DNA from 3 places in the Sporosarcina sp. Y838 genome. Region 1 is predicted to be linked to each of the others. Evidence: riboswitches for the same ligand, from Rfam matches in the RefSeq annotation. Region 1 holds a riboswitch; each other region holds the start of a gene.
The links. Region 1 has a riboswitch for thiamine pyrophosphate ahead of AC1TO4_RS12300 (acetylornithine deacetylase). Riboswitches for the same ligand answer to the same signal wherever they lie in the genome.
Positions count from the first base shown of each region.

Region 1 (7,964 bases):
ACAACTTCATTTGCTCACCTAAGGAAGCATAGACATTTGCCAGTCGTATAGACATACTTTTCAAAATAGCATCACGGACGTCAGTATCATCTATTCTCTTCTTCACGACAGAAATAGGAACCTGTAAGCAATAGGAATCTTCCAGTACTACCATTTCAAGATGATGCCAATCGAGTGGTCGACTTGACTCGCCTAGGTAATAAGCGATGTTTGAAAAACCGATTATCTCACCTTCCTGAACTTCTTCAATAGCATAGGATGTCTCATCATCACCAATTATGAATATTTCTGCAGAACCTTTTATGATAAGGAATAATCCTTCGTGGGGGGTTCTGAAGTAGTCCGTCTTTCCAGCCTTTTGGTAATAGGTGAGTTTGCATTCAGACATTAGTTCGCTAAATGCCGTGTCGGATAATCCTTTAAATAATAGCTGCTCATGTACTAACTCATAGATTACTTTTGTTCGCTGCTTATCATTCATTGTCATCACCTTCGTCTTTTGATAGAAAAATCTCCCTCATCTAATTAAAAATAGAGAGGGAGGACTTTTTTTATTACTTGATTAACGCTCAAGTTCTCTATAACCTGTTTCCGCTCTGAACTTCACTTCAGCATAAGAAACTTCATCAGCTTCGTGTTTTTTAGATGAAACGAGCGTACCAATAATTGCTGCTAAGAATCCTGCTGGAACAGAAATAATTGCAGGGTTCGCATAAGGGAAGAGTGGTTGTCCAACAAAGAACGCGGCTCCTTCAACAGGGTTAATAACACTTGGACTTACTGCAACCAGAACAAGTGCAACAATCAAACCGGTTAACATGGAAGCAACTGCACCTGTCGTATTAAACCTTTTCCAATAGATGGTGAATAGAATTGTCGGAACGTTTGCAGAGGCGGCAATACAGAATGCGAGTGAAACAAGGAACGCGACATTCAATTTTTCCGCACCAAGCGCTAAAAGAATAGAGAAAACAGAAACAGCAATTGCTGCGTATCTTGCGGCTCTAACTTGTTGTTTCTCTGTAACTTTACCTTTTTTAATAATTTCTCCGTAAATATCATGTGCAATCGCTGAAGCGCCTGACAATACAAGACCGGCAACAACTGCTAGAATCGTCGCGAAGGCAACCGCTGCAACGAATGACTCAAGTGCTGATCCCCCCAACACACCCGCTAACATTGGTGCGGCCATGTTTCCGGCAGCATTTTCGGCAATGATTGCATCTACGCCAACAAACTTAGCTGCACCGAAACCGAGGAAAATTGTTAGAACATAGAATATACCTATTATCCAAACCGCATAAATTACAGAAGAACGAGCTGTTTTCGCGTCTTTTACTGTAAAGAAGCGCATTAAGATATGGGGCAAACCAGCCGTACCTAAAACCAGTGCTATTAGGACGGATATTAGACCAATCGGGTCTTTATAGATTATCCCGGAATGTAAGAAGGCTTCACCATGTGGCGTAGCTGTTCTCATGGCGTCAAACATACCGATAAAGTTGAAGTTGAATTTTAATAGGACAAGGAACGAAATAACAATGGTACCTATCATAAGTAAAATGGCTTTAATAATTTGAACCCAACTTGTTGCAGTCATACCGCCGAATAGGACATAGATTGTCATCATTACACCAACGATTAGAACTGCAATCCAATAGTCGATTCCTAGAAGTAATTTTATCAGGGCACCAGCACCTACAAGCTGAGCCAGCATATAAAATAAAACAATCGTAATTGTATTTAATGCTGCGGCGCCACGAACTTTTCTTGCCCCAAAACGTGCACCAATCATATCTGCCATAGTAAACTTCCCTAGATTACGCAGTGGCTCTGCAATTAGAAACAAAACTACTAGATAAGCTGTCAACCAACCAATACTATAGTAAAAACCATCAAATCCATTTAAAGAGATTGCTCCTGCAATTCCTAGGAATGATGCAGCAGACAGGTAGTCTCCAGCAATCGCCATTCCGTTTTGCCAACCGGTTAATGATCCCCCAGCCGTGTAAAAATCACTTGCAGTTGTAGTTTGTTTGGCCGCCCAGTATGTAATCCCCAGTGTAAGCCCAATTACTGCAACGAATATTGCGATTGATATAATATCATCCACTTGTAAGTACCCCCTTTATTTCACAACATTTTTCTTTATAATATCTTCAACGTCCAAGTCGAAACTTTTCGCTTTATTCATGTAGATTGATGTAAATACCCATACCATGATGAACATGCTTAGTGAGTACACCCATGTCCAAGTCATCCAACCAATGGCACGATTCTCAAGAATGTTTGTATATCCTGTAAGAAGAGGCAGTGTAAAATAGGCAATAAAAAAGAAAATAATATACGGTGTAGAAAATATTCTTTTTCGTTTTACTAAATTTTTGAATTCAGGTGTATTGATGATTTTTTCATAATCCAACTTCACACTCGCTGGGTTATCTTTTGAACTTTTACTCACGATTTCATCCCCTTTTTTTAAAAAAGTATTTAAAACTTGTTGGCCATTGGAAATGTAACCTCCTTTTACATGAGAGCGTTTTCAAATTATGTAAAAATTGTTGTTAAACTAGTAAAATGTGAATAATTTAACAGGAAGCTAAGTCCACATTACCAAATATTCTGTCAACGTACAAGTTATTTTTTCTAAATAATGAATTTTCTGATGCATCTATGCGATTAAAAAAATGAAAACTTACCGAATGAAGAGAAATTTGTCGATATAATTGTTGGAATAATGAATCCGATCGACCTGGAATTTGCTTTCTATTTGGTTGCTAGCCTAGAAAATCTTAGCGAAGGTAAAATACAGAGAGTCAAAGGACTACTATGTAACCTTTCAACATATTGATAGGAGAACGGTGAGGGTTAAGAAACGTAGGCTTATCAAGAAAATCTAAAAAAAATACCCATTATCTTCGTCAAGGAAGATGATGGGTATTTTTAAAAAAGGACTAACTTATTCTCCAGTTTCTGCAGTGAATTTACGTTGCCCAAGTTCTTTTTCATAAATATACAATGCGTTTTTATCTTCTCCGATGCGTTTCAGGTACTCGATATGTGTATCGAAGGCTGCTTCCTCTTCAACTTGCTCGTCCAAGAACCATCTCAAAAATGAAATCGTAGCATGTTCTTTTTCTTCCCAAGCTAGGTCCGTTAATTCATAAAAGTTCTTTGTAACTCCTTTTTCTTGTTGTAAACCTGATTCGAAAGTATCTAATACTGATTCAAATTCAATTTTTGGCTCAGACGTTGCGGAGAATTTTGCATGTAACCCGCGGTCATTCATATAGTTGTAAATCTTCATACCGTGAAAACGTTCTTCTTCGGCTTGTTGAAGATAATAATTGGCAAAGCCACTATAATTAGTGTGTTCACAATAAGCAGCCATTGCCATATAAGATTGTGCAGCGTCGAATTCATTGTTCATTTGCTGATTGAGTGCTTCTGCTAGTCGTTGACTGATCATATCCATCACTCCTTTTAATGTTAGGAAATACCTTCCTATAGCATAGCCTAATCTATCCTTTCAATCACGTATTTTGATTGAAAAAACGGAATTTTGTTGTATGAGGAATTTTGGTGGAGGAAAGACTAACTTATTGTTGAATCTTTGGGCAATGTATAATTGAGAATAAAAGCGAGTGCACGGCACCCCCCGGGAATGGAGGAGGGAAGGTGTACGAACAAATTAAATGCGGACTTAAACTGATTAAGGATAAACAGGAGGAATAAAAATGAGTATTTTTGATGGAATAATGGGGAATGCATCTGAAATTGATGTTAGCAAAGTAGAGAAGGAAATGAAGGATTTACTTACACCAACTGAAAAAGTTGAGCATGCATATAAATTAATTAGAGATCTGTTGATATTTACGGATAAGCGTCTAATTCTTGTGGACAAACAGGGCGTCACAGGAAAGAAAAGTGAATATCATTCTATTCCATATAAAAGTGTTGTACATTTCTCAATTGAAACTGCAGGAACGTTTGATCTCGAAGCGGAACTGAAAATCTGGCTATCGGGAAGTTCTGCACCAATTCAAAAGAAATTTAATAAATCCTTGAATGTTTATAAAGTACAAAGCGTGCTAGCAGAATATGTTTTGAAATGAACTAGGTCAATTTAAGGTGACTAGTTCCTGATTTTGTGCTTGATAAAAAAACTCCTCATGTAGTTGCTTGAGGAGTTTTTTTATAGCATATAAGTGTTGCAGGTCAGGCAATTTCAGATGAACTATTAAAGTTTCGCGTATTTAGGATCAGCCACTTTTACAAGTTGCTTACCTAGATTCGTTCCTTTAAATAAACCAAGGAATGCCTCTGGTGTATTTTCAAATCCTTCTACAATTGTTTCTTCATATTTCAGTTTACCTTGCAGTAGCCATTTAGCTAAGTCAGTAAATCCTCTTTCAAAATCAGTAGCAAAATCGCCTAGGGTGAAGCCTTGCATCATAGCGCTCGTCTTAATCATAGCCGATTGAATACGTGGTCCAGCATCTTTTCCTTCTGCGTTGTAGGAAGAGATTGATCCGCATAAAGGAATACGGGCATTTCGATTTAGCATAGTAAAAACAGCGTCTGAAACGTCCCCGCCGACATTATCGAAATAGACATCTACTCCGTCAGGAACGGCATTTTTAAGGTCTGTCCAAAAACTTTCTTTCTTATAATTCACAGCTGCATCAAAGCCGAGTACATTCAATAAGTAGTCAATCTTTTCATCTGAACCAGCAATACCTACTACTTTTGCCCCTTTGATTTTCGCGATTTGTCCAACTGCTGAACCAACGGCCCCGGCAGCACCAGAAACGACGACTGTTTCACCTTCTTGAGGTTTTCCGATATCAAGCAATCCAAAATATGCAGTTAAACCTGTCAAACCGAGAATACCTAAATGTGTTGAAATAGGTGCCAACTTAGGGTCTATTTTGCGAATTTCATTTTCAGTGGCTACGGTATATTCAGCCCAGCTGAGATTTCCAGTAATTACATCACCTTGTTTGAAGGCGTCCGACTTGGATTCAATCACCTCACCCACGACACCCCCAGAAATGACCTTATTCAATTCAAATGGAGCTATATATGACTTGGCATCTCGCATTCTTCCACGCATGTATGGATCTACAGACAAATAAAGTGTCCGTACTAAAATTTCATTCACTTTTGGTGAGGGAACTGAACTTTTTACAAAGGTAAAGTCTTCTTTGGTAGGCATTCCATTGGGCCGATTTGCTAGATGAATTTCCTGTTGTATCAATTGTGTCATTGCAATTCCTCCTTTGTAGTTTGCCGAATGAGTTGGCAATAGCAAACCCTAACACTCAGGAGTAACCAAGGTCAATGATTATAGACTGGTGTCTCATCTTCATTGATTTGCTATTTTTCCGAATTGCTATGGTGTTGGCACCGGTGTCATAATCTCAGCAGACACCTGTGGAGGAATCCCAAAATAGTATCCAAAAGTGTTGTAATTATAGTTAACTATAACTATTATGTTATTAATATGAACTAGTGGAGGACTTTAAATAAACATGAAGAAAAAGCACATACTTTTTTTGGCTTTGACCTTAATAGTGGCTTTACCAACGTCAGCTACTGTTGTATTAGCAACTAACGAGGCGGAAGTTCAAGCTGTTAAACAAGTAGAAGTCACGACTGCCGCAAAATTTACGGATATTCCAAATAGCCATTGGGCGAAAAATGAAGTTATGCAACTTGTGGAGATTGCTTCCAAAGCATCGTTTTTATCTAATGAACAGTTAGGATACACAACGAAAATAAAGAACGGATAGCGTAATATTGGATTAACGCAATATCTTCCTGAAGAGGAAGAACGAAAGGATGCATTATGAACCTCGTTCTTGGCTTAATCATAAAGAAAACACGAATTGAATAGAAGTCTGCTAGGGGAGCCAATTTGGCTGAGACACATGATGCATGTAAACCCTTCGAACCTGATCTAGTTTATGCTAGCGTAGGGAAGCAACTGGACTCTACATCAAATGAATGTAACTACGTAGAAAACAGCCGCTTTCCGATTATGGAAGGCGGCTGTTTTCTGTTCCATCGCAAATTCAATGAACTAGGGATTTCCCATCATACACGCTTCGGCGCATTCGCTCTGTTAATGCACCGAATTCAATATTGCAATCTATCAAGTATGGATTTACTTTACTAAACATTAAATAAAGAATGGATGATTGAAATGGAAAATAGTATTAGCAACTTGGTTGATGAACGTCAAGAGGAGTTATTGCAATTACTTGCAGATCTAGTTAGTTTTCCGACAATCAGCCCTCCCGCAAGAAATACAGCCGGGGTGCAGCAGTATATTCAAGAGTTTTTAAAACTAGAAAAATTCGATACAGCCAGTTGGGATGTGTTCCCTGGTGATCCAAACGTGGTAGGCATAAAAAAAGGGACAGATGGAGCTCTGTTTAACAGCTTACTCATTAATGGTCATATTGATGTTGCGGAAGTTAGGGATGAAACAGAATGGACTGTGCCTGTCTTTAAACTGACAACTAAAGATGGAAATGCATATGGACGAGGAACTTCCGATATGAAAGGTGCAGTGGCAGCGACTTTACTAGCCGTAAAATTATTAAACGAACTAGGTGTGGAACTGAAAGGTGATTTGCAGATTCAGACTGTCATTGGGGAGGAAGCAGGAGAAGCTGGAACACTTTCGTGTATGGAAAAAGGCTATACAGCAGACTTTGCACTCGTCGTCGATAGTAGCAATCGCCAAATTCATGGCCAGGGCGGTGTAATAACCGGCTGGATAACGATTAAAAGTGAGGAAGTTTACCATGATGCAATGAGGATGAGTATGCTTCATGCGGGCGGAAACATTAATGGGGCCAGTGCGATTGAGAAGATGATGAAAGTAATTGCCGGGCTACAAGATTTAGAGCGTCACTGGGCCGTGACAAAACAATATCCAGGTTTTGCACCTGGTAGCAACACCATCAATCCTGCAGTTATAGAAGGCGGAAGACACGCGGCTTTTGTAGCGGATGAATGCCGGCTTTGGATCACCGTTCACTTTTATCCGAATGAAACCTATCAATCTGTGATAAATGAAATCGAAGAACATTTGAACCATGTAGCAAAAGCTGATCCGTGGTTAAGAGAAAATCCCATTCACTATCGCTGGGGTGGAAAATCGATGATTGAAGAACGCGGGGAAATATTCCCTGCACTTGAAATGAATGAGGGGCATGCGGCCGTTCAACTTCTAGCATACTGTCATGAACACACCGAAAAAAGTCCCGTAATCATCGGCATGTCAAGAACAGTAACAGATGCAGGATGGCTAGGCGAAGCAGGGATTCCCACAGTTATTTATGGTCCTGGGAAGTTGGAAGAGGCCCATACAGTTGATGAAAAAATAAACATTGGAGAACTAATGGCTTTTACAAAAACGCTTATGATATTTATAAATAAGTGGTGCAATTTAAAAAGAATGGAGAGCAAGTAATCTCCCCATTCATCTAATACTATTATGCTATTATATGTTGCTTAATTAGTGAAGTCATTTCTAATACGTCATCAAATAGTTGGTTTGTTTCAAGAGGTAGATGATCAAAGGATAACCTTACCTAGTGGTCTCCCGTCGAACGATTGGAGCTACTTCTGTTGCTAACATTTCAATACTTGCTGCGACTGAAGAAAACGGCAAGCCTCCGATATCCATTTGTGCAATGAAGCGTTGGTGTCCAAATAATTCGTGTTGGTGAAGAATCTTCTCGACTATTTGCTGAGGGCTGCCAACAAATAGTCCGGTTTCGGGACTGGCCATATGGTCGAAATCAGAACGAGAAATTCTCGTACTCATTCCACGTTGTTTGTTCACGTACCCCCAGTAATTTGCATAGTAGGGATAGAAATCGTCTTTTGCTTGTTGTGAAGTCTTTGCTATATACGTGTGTCCAGTTACAGCTATTTTTAAATCCTCT
Region 1 covers NZ_JBXCJD010000008.1:21,401-29,364, forward strand. Annotated here, with positions in the region: gene AC1TO4_RS12265 (CBS domain-containing protein) at 1-481, opposite strand, end outside; gene AC1TO4_RS12270 (solute symporter family protein) at 563-2,113, opposite strand; gene AC1TO4_RS12275 (DUF485 domain-containing protein) at 2,129-2,461, opposite strand; gene AC1TO4_RS12280 (ferritin) at 2,960-3,469, opposite strand; gene AC1TO4_RS12285 (PH domain-containing protein) at 3,738-4,115, shown strand; gene AC1TO4_RS12290 (NADP-dependent oxidoreductase) at 4,241-5,269, opposite strand; gene AC1TO4_RS12295 (hypothetical protein) at 5,535-5,795, shown strand; TPP riboswitch at 5,899-6,001, shown strand; gene AC1TO4_RS12300 (acetylornithine deacetylase) at 6,209-7,486, shown strand; gene AC1TO4_RS12305 (LLM class flavin-dependent oxidoreductase) at 7,604-7,964, opposite strand, start outside.

Region 2 (7,964 bases), on a different contig from region 1:
TATGTATCTCAAATGTCAGCTCGACGGCTGTCTGGACTGTATCGTCAGCAAAGTCGCTTCGCATCGCCCGGATATCCGTCCGGTCTTCTCCACTCGCCTGGCCGTACAATGCAAAACAAATTCCATCGAATATCGTCGTTTTCCCAGCCCCGGTCGCACCTGAAATGACGAATAGCCGATTGTCTTTCAATTCCCTAAAATCGACTGTTTCCGTCCCTTTATACGGACCGAACGCTGTCATCGTCAATTGAATAGGTCTCAAAGTCCCGTCCCCTCCTTCTGCATAACTTCATGGAGAACTTGCGCAAACAATTCTTCCGTTTCCGCATCTGCCGCCTCGCCTTTCATTTCTTCGTAAAATGCTTTAAATAATGTTAAATCATCGTGTTTACCATGTTCCGTCCTCTGTTGTTCGTCCACTCTATTCGCAGTCAGCTTGACCATTTTACGCTCAACATGCATCGCATTCGGATAGACCGAACGAACTTTTTCCATTGGAAATAAAACCGGCGTTTCATCCAGCAATTTCACGAAAACATAATCCTCACTTATAGGATGCAATAAGATATCTTCCATCGTACCTTCGACCGTCCGCATATCATGTTCCGGTTTCAACTCACGTTTTTCAATAATGGTGTGTCCATCAGCGTCCATATCGACAATGAAAAAACCTTTTTTATGATGTTCTTCTGAAATCGAATATTTCATCGGCGAACCTGCAAAACGGACTGACTCATTCAATACATAATGCGCCTGATGCAAATGACCAAGTGCCGTGTAATGGAACGGTTCAAAAAGATGTGCCGATACGTATTCCGCACCGCCAATCGCGAGTGGCCGTTCCGAATCACTTGTGTTGTCTTCGCTTTCTCCATGAGGTGTTACAAACGCATGTCCAACAAAAACGTGTCGCGCACTATTTGACATCTGGGAGCGAATCCCTTCTATCACTTTTTTCATCGCGTCATTATGATTCGCAATCGTTTCATCTCCATGTATATGTTTCACGACGGAAGGATCTGCAAATGGAACCAGGTGAAAATGGACTTCGCCGAATTCATCCGTCAAAACGACCGGCTCAATAACTTTCGTCAGTTGACCGGCTATATGATAACCGTTTGCTCGCATCAATCCGCTGCCAAAATGGAGACGCCCAGGACTATCATGGTTACCGCTAATAGCGAGGACCGGCGTCCCTAGTTCTATGGTGATTCGTTCGAGCACTTCATCGAGCAACGCAATGGCTTCTGTTGGCGGTACTGCCCGGTCATACAAATCCCCTGCGATGACGACCGCATCGGGCTTCTCCTCTATGATTGCCTCTATAAATTGGTCAAGAACATACCGTTGTCCGTCTGTCATGTAAATGCCTTGAACAAGCTTACCTAAATGCCAGTCTGCAGTATGGAAAAACTTCACTGTCATTTCCCCTTTCAATGATCTTTTCTACTACTTTACAGGACAAACCGAGAAAAATGAAACATGCATTCCTTTTTTCAATTCCAAAATTAAGGTTGACCTCCCAATTTTTCTATGCTTATATTAGAGATGAATCCAATTTCATAAGATCCACCGCTAGGGGTGCTCTAACAGAGCTGAGAGAGGCATGTGTCTTGACCCTTATAACTTGAACTGGTTAATACCAGCGTAAGGAAGAGGTGCTGACACAATATTTCTGCCAGTCTGTTTTTGCAGATACAATTGACAGTCTACAACCCACTTCTTTTTCAAGGAGTGGTTTTTTTGGTTGGCTATCAATTTTAGGGAGTGTTGGAGAGATGAAGTTTACTGACCGCTTACTGGAAAAAATAACACCAATTTGGAGACAGAATCACAGCCATCCGTTCGTTCAAGGGATTGGCAATGGTACCCTAGACCCCGATAAATTTAGATTCTACATGGTACAAGATTATTTATATTTGATTGATTATGCAAAAGTTTTTGCAATTGGTGCTGTAAAAGCCGACGACTTGGAAACAATGGGCAAGTTCGCTACGCTACTTGATGGCACACTGAATACAGAAATGGCACTACATCGTAGTTATGCGCTCCGGTTCGGTATTTCTGAACATGAACTAGAAAATGCAAAGCCCTCTCCTATCGTGCTTGCCTATACGCACTACATGTTACATGTCAGCCAAAACGGTACTGTCGCCGAAGTTATGGCTGCACTTCTTCCATGCGCGTGGAGTTACTGGGAAATAGGTAAAGAGCTAAATGCGATTCCAGGTGCAGCTGAACATCCGTTATACGGTGATTGGATACGCATGTATTCGTCCGAAGATTTCGGCGACCTCGCAATCTGGTGTATCGATTTGATGAATAAATCTGCAGAAGGAAAACCTGAACATGAACTATTAAAGCTCGAAGAAATCTTCCTTAATACAACTCGCTATGAATATATGTTTTGGGATATGGCCAATACGAAACAGATGTGGCCCGAGGTTGAAAACTCCAATGTTATCGTTTGACAATGTATCATTCGCTTATCATTCAAGCAACAACATACTGGAAAATCTATCATTTAATGTACTACCCGGTGAATTCATTTCAATAATCGGGGTTAGTGGTTCCGGTAAAAGTACCATCTTCCGACTTGTAACAGGATTAGATGAACCTACTTCTGGCACCATTTCACTCGATGGGGTTCAAAACAACCGCCGCCTTGGTAGCGTCGGTTATATGCCGCAGCAGGATTTGCTTCTGCCTTGGCGCACGATTTTAGAAAATGCATGTCTCCCACTTGAACTAAAAGGGATGAAACAGCAGTCTGCAAGCAATCAGGTATTACCGTTATTAAAGGAGTTCGGTCTTGGCGGTACAGAAAAAAAATATCCGACAGAACTTTCTGGCGGGATGAAACAGCGAGTCGCTTTTTTGCGCGCTGTCCTTTCCGGAAATGCCCTTCTCCTGCTGGATGAACCCTTTTCTGCATTAGATGCGATAACTAAGTTATCAATGCAAGAGTGGCTAATTGATCAATGGAAGATACATCAATCTACTGTGTTATTCATTACACATGACGTTGAAGAAGCGCTATTTTTATCAGACCGTATTTTCCTGTTAAGAAATGAGCCGGTGACTTCATTCGAAGAAATCAGAGTTCCACTTGAAAGGCCTAGAACAAGAAGTGATTTACATCGAACGGATTTGCTTGAGCTAAAGGAACAATTGCTAAATACGCTACGTAGGGAGGTAATGCAATGAAAAACATTACCCCCCTTCTGATCATTGCATTATTCGGTAGCATCTGGGAGCTAGGTGCAAGACTTTACGATAAACCATTCATCTTGCCTTCTCCTATTCAAATTTTAATCCGTTTTTGGGAGCTAAAAGAAATACTGTTGTTAAAGCACTTACCGATGACTTTGCTAACAATTATCATCGGACTAGCCATTTCAATTATTTCAGGAGTTGCAATCGCCGTTTGGATGTCTTCCAGTCCCAGAGTTCGAAAAGCGCTCTATCCGATTTTAATAGCTTCACAAATGATTCCTATTATTGCACTTGCACCTATTTTTGTACTCTGGTTCGGATACACAATTTGGAGTAAAGTCGCAGTTACAGTACTCATCACCTTTTTCCCGATTACTGTAAATACATACGACGGGCTATCTTCTGGAAGTAAAGAAATGCGCGAGCTTTTTTTAACAATGGGCGCAAAAAAACAGGATATTTTCTTGAAATATTCTGTTCCCACTGCCCTACCCCACTTCTTTTCAGGATTGAAGATTGCCGTTACACTGAGTGTGATTGGCGCAGCAATCGGGGAATGGCTCGGGGCGCAGGCTGGTCTTGGATACTTTAGTCGCCGAATGATGACGCAGTTCGATGGTGCAGCTGTATTTGCACCTATTCTTGTACTGACCCTCGTTGGAATTACATTTTTCATGGGAATCACATTCATTGAAAATCGACTGTTAAAATGGAGGACTAAAAATTGAGGAAAATCATATTATCCCTATCATGCATCGCACTTATTTTACTGCTGAGCGCTTGTAATGCAGAAAAAGACAATAAAGTAAGCATCATGCTCGACTGGTATCCAAATGCAGTTCACAGTTTCTTGTATGTCGCACAGGAAAAAGGCTATTTTAAAGAAGAAGGAATTGAAGTTGATATTCAATTTCCTGCAAATCCAACAGATCCCATTAATCTTGCAGCCGCTAGTAAAGTAACTATGGGAATCACCTATCAACCGGATGTCATTATTGCAAAATCCGAGCAGAACATAGATGTTAAATCGGTCGGAGCCCTAGTCCGATCTCCGCTTAATCATGTCGCATTTTTAAAAGAAACCGGGATTAAAACACCTAAAGATTTAGAGGGGAAGACAATTGGTTATACAGGGATTCCACTGAACGAAGCCATTCTCCAAACAGTGATGGAAGCGGACGGAGCCGATTATAATAAAACGAAAATGGTAGATGTAGGATTTGAATTGAATTCATCACTCGTTTCGAAAAGTGCAGAAGCTGTAATTGGTGCATACATCAATCATGAAGTACCCCTGCTCGAATTTGAAGGTTACCCAACTGGGGTGATGGATCCTACAGATTACGGCGTACCCTCGTTTTATGAGCTTGTTGTCGTAACGAGTGATGATACATGGGAGAAAGATCAGAAGAACATTGAAGCATTTTGGCGAGCTTCCGCAAGAGCGTTTGATGATATTGAAAAAGATCCTGAAGCAGCACTATCGATTCTATTGAAAAATCAGGATACAGCCAATTTCCCACTCGTAGAAGAGGTTGAAAAAGAATCTCTGTCAATTCTACTGCCCAAAATGAAAGCTCCTCATACATTTGGGGAACAAGATGAAGAAACATGGAAAGTAACTGCCGAATGGATGAAGGAATATGGATTATTAAAGAAAGATGTAAATCTAGATGGTATTTTTATTAATCTAAAATGACAAAAGCGGCCTGAACTTTCCATTTGAAAGTTCAGGCCGCTTTGTAGTCTATTGGTCATTCAAACCATTAAAAATCATGTCCGTGTTCCATTTCAACATTTTTATATACGTATCCCCATCTTCACCTGGTTTCCCTAAGGAATCTGTAAATATTTTCCCTTTAATTGGCACATTAGTTTCGCGAGATACCATTTCCATGCTTCGGGGATCGACACTCGTTTCTAAAAATAAGCCCCGAGCATTTTCGCTTTTAATTGTAGAAATGATATTTGTCAGCTGTTCAGGAGTTCCTTCATGATGTGAATTGATTTCCCAAATGTAAGCCGCACTAAAATCATACGCATCTGAGAAATACTTGAACGCACCTTCGCTAGTTACGAGTATACGGTGTTCTTTAGGAATTTCATTCATTTTTTGTATAATCTCTTCATGAAGGGCTTGAAGTTCAGCACTATAAGCATCCGCATTAGCATCATACTTAGCCGCATTATCTGGGTCTAATTTCTTCAATGCGTCACGGACATTCTCTGTGTACTTTATGCCATTTCGTACATCGAGCCAAGCATGGGGATCTTCTTCCCCTTTATGGTCCTCCGAATTGAGGAGCATCGGCTTAACTCCTTCACTTACACGATATACTGGCGCATCAACGCCAGACTTCCCGGCCGTTTCCATCAATTTAGTAAACCATGCATTTCCTTCTTCTAAATTTAGCCCATTATAAAAAACAACATCCGCATCTGTCGTCAAAACGACATCTTCCGGAAGTGGATCGTATTGGTGTGGGTCTGATCCAATCGGCGCCAGACTTCGAACATCAACCAAGTCTCCTCCGACATTTTTTACAATATCGTAGATAATTGAATACGTTGCAACAACCTGCAGTTTTTCACCCTTCTCTTTTGGAGCAGACGTACCTTGGCCACATGCCGACAAAAAGACTCCTACAACAATCATCGCAACCAGCATAATATTTTTTTTCATAAAAAAACTTTCCCCCTATTTTGAATTTGCATTTAAGAAACTGCTGATTTTTGTTTATTTGTTCGAATAGCCCGCCACAATAGTCCTTGTTTCGGTGAAAATATAAACGCCGTAAAAAATAATGCAGTTGCGACGAGTACAATCGTTGCGCCAGAAGCGAGATTGTACGTAAAACTCAAATACAAACCGATGACCGCTGAAATCGTTCCACATATTGCTGATAAGAAGATCATTGAAGATAGTCGGTCAGTCAATAAATAAGCTGTAGAAGCAGGTGTAATGAGCATCGCAACTACTAAAATGATGCCCACTGTTTGTAACGATGCAACAGTGACAAGTGTTAGCAAAACCATTAAAAAGTAATGAATCATTTTAGTCGGAAGTCCATATGCCTGAGACATAATCGGGTCAAACGAGCTGACAAGCAATTCTTTATAAAATAAAAACACACTTAACAAAACGAAAATACCAACAACAAGTGTCATCCACATATCAGAAGGTCTAACCGCCAACACATTCCCAAAGAGGATATGATACAAATCCGTGCTGCTCTTTAGAAAAGTGATTAGAATAATCCCAGTAGCAAATGCTGCTGTAAACATGATGCCTATTGCTGAATCATTTTTGATACGGCTATTCTGGTTGATGAAACCGATACCTACAGCCGTTAAAATACCTGTTATTACTGCCCCGATAAAGAAATTGATGCCCAGCATAAAGGAAATTGCGACACCAGGTAATACAGCATGAGATATCGCATCCCCCATGAGGGCCATTCCTCTTAATATAATAAAGCAACCAATAACGCCACTAATGATACCAACCATCACAGATGTAATGAGCGCTTTTTGCAGAAAACCATATTGCATGACAGCTTCAAAGAAATGAATCATTTCGCCATCACCTCATCAAGGAATGATAATTGTCCGCCGTACGCTTTTGAAATCATTTTAGGCGTAAATACCTCTTTGACACTGCCCTTCGCAATTAACTCTTTGTTTAATAACAGCAGTTCATCAAAATACTTTTCCGCTTTATTCAAATCATGGTGAACAACAATGATCGTTTTCCCTTCATCTCGTAACTCTTTTAAAATCTTCACAATCATCTCTTCACTCGTAGCATCAATCCCTACAAATGGTTCATCGAGTAAAAACAAATCCGCCTGCTGAGCAAGTGCTCTGGCCAAGAAAACACGCTGCTGCTGGCCGCCAGATAACTCTCCAATTTGCCGATTCTGAAACTCTTTCATATCTACCTTTTCAAGACATTTCAGAGCCAATTCTCTCTCTTTCCGACCGGGTCTTTTCAATAGTCCAACTGTTGGATACGTACCAATTAGAACCGTATCTTTTACAGTAATAGGGAAATCCCAATCAATTGTACTGCGTTGCGGAACGTATGCAATTCGTTTCCGTACGTCTTTCAACGTGGAGCCAAGGATTGTAATATCACCTTTATCTTTTGAAATCAAATTTAGTAATACTTTAAGCAAAGTGGACTTCCCTGCTCCATTCGGTCCAATGATCCCAACTGATTTCCCCTCGGTTATCGTAAATCCAATATCATGTAACACTTCTTTTCCGAAATACGACACATGCAAATTCGAAACTATTATTGCATCTTTCATATTTACACACCTCCATATATCTATATATATATGCAAAAGTTTCCTTAAGGCAACTTTTATAGTAAATTTTTTTTGCCCTAGGAAAACTTTATGGTTAAAAAAATGAACCTCACTTTTGTTTCCCTAAGGAAACTTATTATCTTCATAATAAGTTATAACAGATTAAATGTAAAGTATTAGTTTAGCAATTATTTACACTGTCAAAAAAAGAGGATACCATTTTCATGGCATCCTCTTTTTTCACGTTTAGTAAAGTCTTATATATCTTCCAATAAAATAATTTCACCAGTTACTGCATCTACCGCTTCTGCCGCATCAAGCAAACCGCATAGAATATACTTACCTGTGATTTCATCATAGACATATGTAGGGTCAAGTGTAATATAGGAAACCATTTTTTCGAAAGCTTCTTCATGTGTCACTACAGCATCTTCT
Region 2 covers NZ_JBXCJD010000005.1:210,561-218,524, forward strand. Annotated here, with positions in the region: gene AC1TO4_RS09290 (AAA family ATPase) at 1-262, opposite strand, end outside; gene AC1TO4_RS09295 (exonuclease SbcCD subunit D) at 259-1,419, opposite strand; TPP riboswitch at 1,568-1,671, shown strand; gene tenA (thiaminase II) at 1,779-2,471, shown strand; gene AC1TO4_RS09305 (ABC transporter ATP-binding protein) at 2,458-3,207, shown strand; gene AC1TO4_RS09310 (ABC transporter permease) at 3,204-3,944, shown strand; gene AC1TO4_RS09315 (ABC transporter substrate-binding protein) at 3,941-4,915, shown strand; gene AC1TO4_RS09320 (metal ABC transporter substrate-binding protein) at 4,964-5,899, opposite strand; gene AC1TO4_RS09325 (metal ABC transporter permease) at 5,932-6,792, opposite strand; gene AC1TO4_RS09330 (metal ABC transporter ATP-binding protein) at 6,789-7,529, opposite strand; gene AC1TO4_RS09335 (hypothetical protein) at 7,787-7,964, opposite strand, start outside.
Region 2: another riboswitch for thiamine pyrophosphate. It lies ahead of tenA (thiaminase II); the one in region 1 lies ahead of AC1TO4_RS12300 (acetylornithine deacetylase).

Region 3 (7,964 bases), on a different contig from region 1:
AAACTCGCAATCAGAGATTTGTTATTTTATCGGCGGAGGTTCTATTGTACTTAAAGACTATCTAAAAACATTGAATAATAGTTTGGATGGCTTTAACATCGATTTCTTTGAAGATGAAAAAGAAAGCGTTTGGATGATGGCTAATGCCTATTACAAGCTAATTTCAGACTTCGCTAGAAAGAATCAAAAAGTTCAACCACAACAAACGCAACAACAACAACAACAACAACAACAACAACAACAACAACGGAAAGCCGAAGAAAAGTTCGTTAAAACAAAATAGGGTGAGAGTGCATGAGTGAAACAGGATTAAAAAGGGGTCAGCCCATTACATTTCGTATCCCGTCCGATACATCTGACCACACATTAAAGCAATTGCAAAAGTTGAAAGAAGTTGAACGAAGAAACTTTTCCAGCAAAATTGCTGAATTTGTGATAGATGGTGTGAATGATTCTCTTGTAAAGCACAGGGAAACCATCGTCATTCCGCTGCCAAAAGGATTAACTAAAGCGCAACGGGATTGGCTCAAACATGAACATTCTGAAGCGTTGCTTGGAAGTATTGTTTATCAGCTGTTGTCCGATCCAAACCGTACAGCTGCCCTCTTTGCTTCGCTTAACAGTAATGCATTAGAGGTGGATGATGCTTTATATCTCCAAGAAGAAACGGTCATTGAAGAGAAGTTCTTCATAAATAATGATGCGGATGACGATTTGGACAACTTCGACTGGGAATCGTTAAAACAAACGCAAAGCACGCCTGTCGAAGAGGAAGAAGAGCTAGATCCTCTTGCCGACTTCCTTGCTCAAATGAATAAGTAACAAGTCTTTAAAGGTCGCCTGATCTCCTTATGTGGAGAGTAGGCGGCCTGTTTTGTATCTACATAGATGGATTAGAGATCCCGTTAATACCGCTTCGTCGCTTTGTGGATGCCTCCCGCGATAAGCCGGAAAGGAGAGCACTTTCAGTCTTATCGCTCCGGCTACCACGAAGACGCGCCTTCGCTGGATAGTCCATGTAAGAAAGTGCATTTCGTTATTAGGGATGAGAATTGCAACCTGTAGTGGCGTAAACCGAGTGAATGCATTTAACAACAGTATCAATAAATGGAATGAATCAGAGATCCTGCTAATACCACTTCGTTGCTTTGTAGATGCCTCTCGCGATAAGCCGGAAAGAAGACTTGGGGGGGATTGAACTGCATCCCTCTATCAGTCTTATCGCTTCGGCTACCACGAAGTCGCACCTTCGTTGTAGGATCTATATAAGAAGGCACATTTCGAAGTTGGGGAGGAGATTTGCAATCTGAAGTGTTTCTTTCTTCAATGAAATTAGTATCTAATAGTACTCACATTATATCTCAGTCCATACATCTAAAAATCACTCACTCAATAATAAACACCCCAGCGCAGGCGCGGCAAAGGGGTAGCTTAAGCCGTGAGACTGGATGCGAAGCGTTAATCCAGGCTCATGGCCAGAGGCATCCCCAAAGCGCTAAGCGGTCTACGACCCATACTTCGAATCACAACTCTCTCAATATCAATTTTTATTACTTTTCCCGGGAAATTTTGAATGCGAATAATAGAAGAAATACAGTAAAAGCATATCCTGCGAGGATGTAATGCTGGAATTAGGGTAAACTATGCTACTAAACAAAAAACAAATGGAGTAGATGGAGTTTGACAAAAACGCTAACAAATGAAATGAGGTGTATTAACATAGACCAAATGAATTGTGACTTTACCCCACTGAAAGAACAATTAATAAAGGGGCTAGAGAATGTTTTGGTTCAAGTTAATCATGGAATAAAAACATTGAAAAGTGATGACTATTGTCTATTAGGAAAACTTGCTGATATTAAAGGGGAGTTTGAAAAAGCGGAAGCTGTTGCTGCATCTTTTTATCTAAATTGTTATTTGTCACCATATACTGACAAGTACTTAGCGATATCAACTAGCATTCAACGCCTTTCAAACCAAAGGCATGGTGCATTGATTGTGATTGTGCGCGAGAATCAATTGGATTCTTTTATCCGCTCTGGTACGCCCATCGGGGCGAAATTGACGCACTCCCTATTGGAATCTCTCTTTTATCCAGGTAATCCCCTTCATGATGGTGCTGTATTGGTTCGTAACAATCAAATTTTTTCTGCTGCAAATGTTTTGCCTTTATCAAACATAGTTGTCGGTGAAAAAAAGCTAGGTACACGTCATCGGGCTGCGATTGGTTTATCCGAAGTAAGCGATGCTTTAGTGCTGGTAGTTTCCGAAGAGACAGGGAAAGTTTCTTTTGCTATAAATGGAGAAATTCACCCTATTATTACTTCAAGCGCACTATTCGTATAATTTCGGGGAAATGAATTTAGTGAGTTAAAATAAAAAAAGGTGTGAAAGGATGAGTAGTCATCCTTTCACACCTTTTGACTATTAAGATCGTAAAGTTTTTAAAGCGCCGCTCCAAGCAAGAACTTGGTCAATCATTGTGTTTGCGTTACCAGCATGGTAGTCAGCAGGTTTGAACACGCTCATGTCTTCGAAATCTGACATTAGTGAGAATGTAACTGCCGTACGTACGTCAGCAACTTGTAGCTCACCTAAGATTAGACGAAGGTTTTCGTGTGCACGCGTACCACCTAAGCTACCATATCCAACAAACCCAGCTGCTTTGTTGTTCAATTCTGGGTTCAAGTAGTCAAGTGCATTTTTAAGTGCTCCACCGATTGCGTGATTGTATTCAGGAGTTACGAAAATATAGCCGTCGAAAGAAGCCATTTTTTCTGACCATGCTTTAATTTGAGTTTCAGCATCAGGTTGTGCGTTTGCTGAGCCCAAAAGTGGAAGGTTATAATTTGCAAGATCCACAATTTCATATTCTGCATCATTGCGTTTTTGTGCAAATTCGTTCATCCATTTTGCAACAGCATCGCCATTACGACCTACACGTACACTACCTTGTACAATACCGATTTTTAGTTTTGCGTTTGTCATTGTTATTTCCTCCTCATTATTCTTGCCAAATAGTTTATTAAAAAAACCCATTACTTACACCGCCATTACTATTCTTTGTTGGAAAATGTGAATGAAACACGAATATCTTCAACTAGGTTACATTCAGAAGATCAACCAATCTGAATTTACTGTGCTACCATTCCGTTCTTAATTTGGTGCGTACTTCGCCATGACGGGACTTATGTAATTCTCTGAGAAGTGAAAATTTCAATTTAAATATAGTATCTCCAACTTAATTTAAATTGAAAGTCCTTCTATGATGTAAATGAATTGTATAGTCACCTAAAGCTAGAATCCAAAATAATTAATTGGAAAGTGGTTCCAATAAAGTTATATAAGAGGTGCTATCTTGAATTCAAGGTAAGTTAAACTTAAGCCCTTTAATCTTATTTGTCTACATTTCTGCTTTGCTAGATAAATGAGTCGTTTTGTGATTGTGTGATACCTAGAATGTTTCCTTTTCAGACTACGAGGGAAAATAGATTAGTATGTAAGGAGGAATCAGTAATGGGGAAAACGATATATGTTGTGCGCCATTGCTCGGCCGAAGGGCAGGAACCGGAGGCGGATTTGACTGCAGAAGGCATATTACAGGCGGGGCAGCTTGCGGATTTCTTCGATGAAATTGAAGTGGATCGGATTATTACGAGCCCATTTAAGCGTGCGCGTGAAACAGCCAAGCCTCTAATGGAAAAGAAAGGTTTGTACGTAGAGGTGGATAGCAGACTGAAGGAGAGGGTGTTGAGTTCGACTGCGTTTAGGGATTGGTTGATAAAACTCGAGGATACCTTTTTGGACCTTCATCTAAAATATGATAATGGGGAATCTTCAAGAGAGGCCATGTCGCGGATATGCGATGTAATTGATGAACTAGGTGAGGATTCAAAAACGGTGCTCGTAACGCACGGGAATTTGATGGCATTGTTGTTAAGATGCCATGATGAACACTTTGGTTTTGAAAAGTGGCAAGCACTAACCAATCCAGATGTCTACGTCGTTCACATTAATGACGAAGCCACAACCTTGGAACGACTTTGGAGTAACAAAAGCGGAGGTCGCCTGCAAGACGCGACGAGCACATGACAAGACTGCGAAGCGGCGCACTATGCCGCACAGCGGGCTTGACATGTGACCTCGAGCGTCTGGCGACCGGAGACTGGAGTAACAAAAGCGGAGGTCGCCTGCAAGACGCGACAAGCACATGACAAGACTGCGAAGCGGCGCACTATGCCGCACAGTGGGCTTGACATGTGACCTCGAGCGTCTGGCGACCGGAGACTGGATGAAACAAAAGCGGAGGTCGCCTGCAAGACGCGACAAGCACACGACAAGCCTGAGAAGCGGTGCATTATGTCCTGTCCAGCAATGAAAAAAACAGGCCGATGGAGTCTTGGCCTGTTTGGTAGTTTGTTATGTTAACCCACTGTAAGACTAGTAACAATGACTAGTGCGATAATAACGAGTGCCCCCAAAAAACTGAACCACATGGATCGGTCGGGATTATTCGGTCTGCTGTCTGCTTTATGCATACAAATGCGCCTTCTTTCGATATTGTATTTTTAATTATACGCCTCCTGGTCTATTAAAGAAGTAAACACGCTCCGAAATAATATACTTATCAGTCTTCTTAGGTCAGGTATGGTACACTAAATACAAAGCTAAATAGTTCAACAACCACTGGGGGAGCCTTTTTTAAGGCTGAGACGTGCATGGATGCGCGGACCCTTGGAACCTGATCCGGATTATACCGGCGTAGGAAAGTGGGTACGCCTTTTAGCACCATTTAAATGGCCAGCCGCTTCCTAACGTCATCGGAAAGCGGCTTTTTAATATATATAAAAGGATGGCGAATTGAATGGTACAAGTGGCATTGACAATTGCGGGATCGGATAGTGGTGGCGGTGCGGGTATTCAAGCGGACTTGAAGACGTTTCAGGAATTGGGTGTTTTCGGTACGTCAGCACTGACAGCAGTTACCGCGCAAAACACTTTTGGCGTTTCGGCGATTCAACCAATTGAATTGAACATCATTGAAGCGCAAATAAAGGCGGTAATGGAAGACTTCGAAGTCACAGCCATTAAGACGGGAATGTTATTTTCTTCAGAAATAATTCATACAGTGGCAGATGCTCTTCGTTTGAATAGAATTCCGCTGGTTATCGACCCAGTGATGATTGCAAAAGGCGGTGCTTCATTATTAAAAGATGAAGCGGTTATTGCGTTAAAAACCGTTCTGGTACCGCTTGCGGCCATTGTAACGCCAAATATCCCGGAAGCGGAAGTAATTGCGGGAATGGAGATAAAGTCTGATGCGGATATGGATGAAGCGGCGAAACGTATATTGGCTTTGGGTGCTCGTGCAGTCCTCATTAAAGGGGGGCACCGTCAAGAAGCGTTATTCGCTGAAGATTTGTTTATGGGAGCGGATGGAGAACGATTTTCAGTTCGCTCGCCTTGGGTAGATACGAAAGATACGCACGGAACGGGGTGCACCTATTCTGCCGCACTGACAGCTTTTCTCGCAAATGGGGAACCCGCTGCGAAGGCGGTGGTTTCTGCAAAATGTTTCATCCACGCGGCTATTGAAGATGGACTAGGAATTGGTGGAGGTCACGGCCCTACGAATCACTGGGCGTATGGGCGACGTGAAAAAAAGGTACTTGAAGGGGTTGTAGTGAATGGATAAGCGGACTGTAAATCTCTATTTCATCATGGGAACTATGAATTTGGCAGGACTCGACCCACTGTTCGTATTGGAAGAGGCGCTAAAAGGTGGTATCACATGTTTTCAGTTACGTGAAAAGGGGCATGGTGCTTTACGGGGTGAAAAACTGAAGTCTTTTGCTATCTCGTGTAAGCAATTGTGCGGACAATATAATGTGCCGTTCATCGTCAATGATGATTTGGATCTGGCAATTGAGATAGAGGCGGATGGTGTCCATCTTGGACAGGAAGACGGAGATATTATTGCGGTGCGCAAGAGGGTCGGCGAAGGCATGCTCATCGGTGTTTCTACCCATAATGTGGAGGAGGCGCTAGCCGCATCTGATGCGGGGGCAAATTACATTGGCCTTGGTCCTGTTTATGAAACGACGTCGAAAAGTGATGCGCAACCTACCATTGGGGTTGAAATGGTAAGTGAAGTAGCAGCTCTTTTGCCCGGGTTACCTATCGTTGGTATTGGCGGTATTACAGAACGTAAGGCGGGTGCAGTTATTAAGGCAGGAGCGTCCGGTGTAGCGGTGATTTCTGCAATTTCGGGAGAAGAAAATCCTGCGGAAGCGGCAAGTCGAATGAAAGGGGCAGTGCTTCTTTCATTAACTGGCATCGAAATGTGATGTTTAACTAGGCGTAAAATACACCACACTTCTGAATAGGACGGAGGCGTGTTTATGAAAAAGAAAGCATTTGAGATACAATCCGTGTTGCATAAGCCAGATTTGATTTATTTCACATGGAATGATGTAGGTGGGACCTATAATGTCTATAAAGACGGATGCCATTTATATGAAGGAACCGTGCCTGAATTCAGCGACGGTGATTTCAAACATGGCAAACTATATAATTATTCCATTGAACGTGTCGAAGATGGAAATGTTGTCGACGTTATTGTATTGCAAACGCCTGCTTTTGCTGAAGAGAAGGAACTAGAAAATCCACTCCAATTCCTTATTATGACAACCATCGTTGCAAAAACACAAATTGCGCTGTCTTGGGAAAGAATTAAAGATGTAGACGAATATGACGTTTACCGAAATGGAACATACATGGCGACGGTAAATGGAAATCGCTACATCGAACGGGACTTTTCGTTGGATGAAGTTTATGTATATTCCATCGAGTCCAAGCGACCACTCGTGAAATCGGAAGAACGGTTTAATGTCTTTCAGTCCGTTGTTTCCTCTACTTTCGGGTTAGTGAATCCGAAGTCGTCGAAGGAAGAAGCGGCGGTTGAAAGGTTTTCGGTAGTAAAAGTAATAGGCGAGGCGAACAAGCTGCTACTCCCCGTCCAAGATCGAGTGCAGTTACCAAACGCGGATAAGTGGCATTTTAGATATACGACTTTTCTGGAAGACGAATGGGTGATGAATCCAAACCTGTTATCACGGAATAGGTATTTCAAGGGGGATGACAGAGGGTTTGACCCAAATGGGGAAAGCTATCGTACCCGTGTGGACATCGACCTCGAGTACAATCTCAAGGACTCTCCGCTAACGTTCACGAGGGATGTGGGTCCTTCGGTTGCTTATTCTGTTTTGAAGCGCTTTCGAGAACAGGAAACAGCGTCAAGCGAAGGGATTTCATTGGAGCGTACAGACCACAAGAAAGGCGAGTCCGGATTCCATCTTACCCATGCTGTAGGCAATCCTTTAACGACAGCTCCTGATATCGATTATGAAGTACGTGCCGTTATGCGGCGGGATGGTATGTATGACTTGTGTGGCTATCACGATCAGGCACCCAATCATGAAATCTATATGATTCGCGGTGAAGGAGAAACGTGGGAACCGATTCATCAGGCTGAGAGTAAAGGTCTTGCTTGGATGTCGGGTGTAACAGCATGGCAATACTGGCGAATATCTAATTTTGAATAGTAAACACTGAACTCTTTTCACTTGTGAAGACAGGAAGAGTTCAGTGTTTATTTTTAATTTTGTACAGAAAGGGAAGGTACAAGCAAGTGCTACGTTTATGATTAAGCCAAGAACACCCGTGACTTCAGTCGTGGGATGAATTGGCTTTCTTTTTTGTTCTAAAGTGACATCACTAGACGAATGCGTGTTCTATTTGGTAGAATATTCTTAAGAAGGGCAGGTGACGAACTATGGAGCCGAATAAAGAATATCGAACTTATCAAATCAATATTAAAAATGGCCATAAAATGTATTCTTATTTCGATGAACTTTGTGTAAATAGTAATAACCTATATAACACGACAAACTTCTTTATCAGGC
Region 3 covers NZ_JBXCJD010000004.1:144,498-152,461, reverse strand. Annotated here, with positions in the region: gene AC1TO4_RS07340 (Alp7A family actin-like protein) at 1-283, shown strand, start outside; gene AC1TO4_RS07335 (hypothetical protein) at 295-822, shown strand; gene cdaS (sporulation-specific diadenylate cyclase CdaS) at 1,720-2,346, shown strand; gene AC1TO4_RS07325 (NADPH-dependent FMN reductase) at 2,428-2,988, opposite strand; gene AC1TO4_RS07320 (histidine phosphatase family protein) at 3,517-4,092, shown strand; TPP riboswitch at 4,679-4,785, shown strand; gene thiD (bifunctional hydroxymethylpyrimidine kinase/phosphomethylpyrimidine kinase) at 4,865-5,695, shown strand; gene thiE (thiamine phosphate synthase) at 5,688-6,347, shown strand; gene AC1TO4_RS07305 (DUF3238 domain-containing protein) at 6,402-7,604, shown strand; gene AC1TO4_RS07300 (RNA-guided endonuclease InsQ/TnpB family protein) at 7,835-7,964, shown strand, end outside.
Region 3: another riboswitch for thiamine pyrophosphate. It lies ahead of thiD (bifunctional hydroxymethylpyrimidine kinase/phosphomethylpyrimidine kinase); the one in region 1 lies ahead of AC1TO4_RS12300 (acetylornithine deacetylase).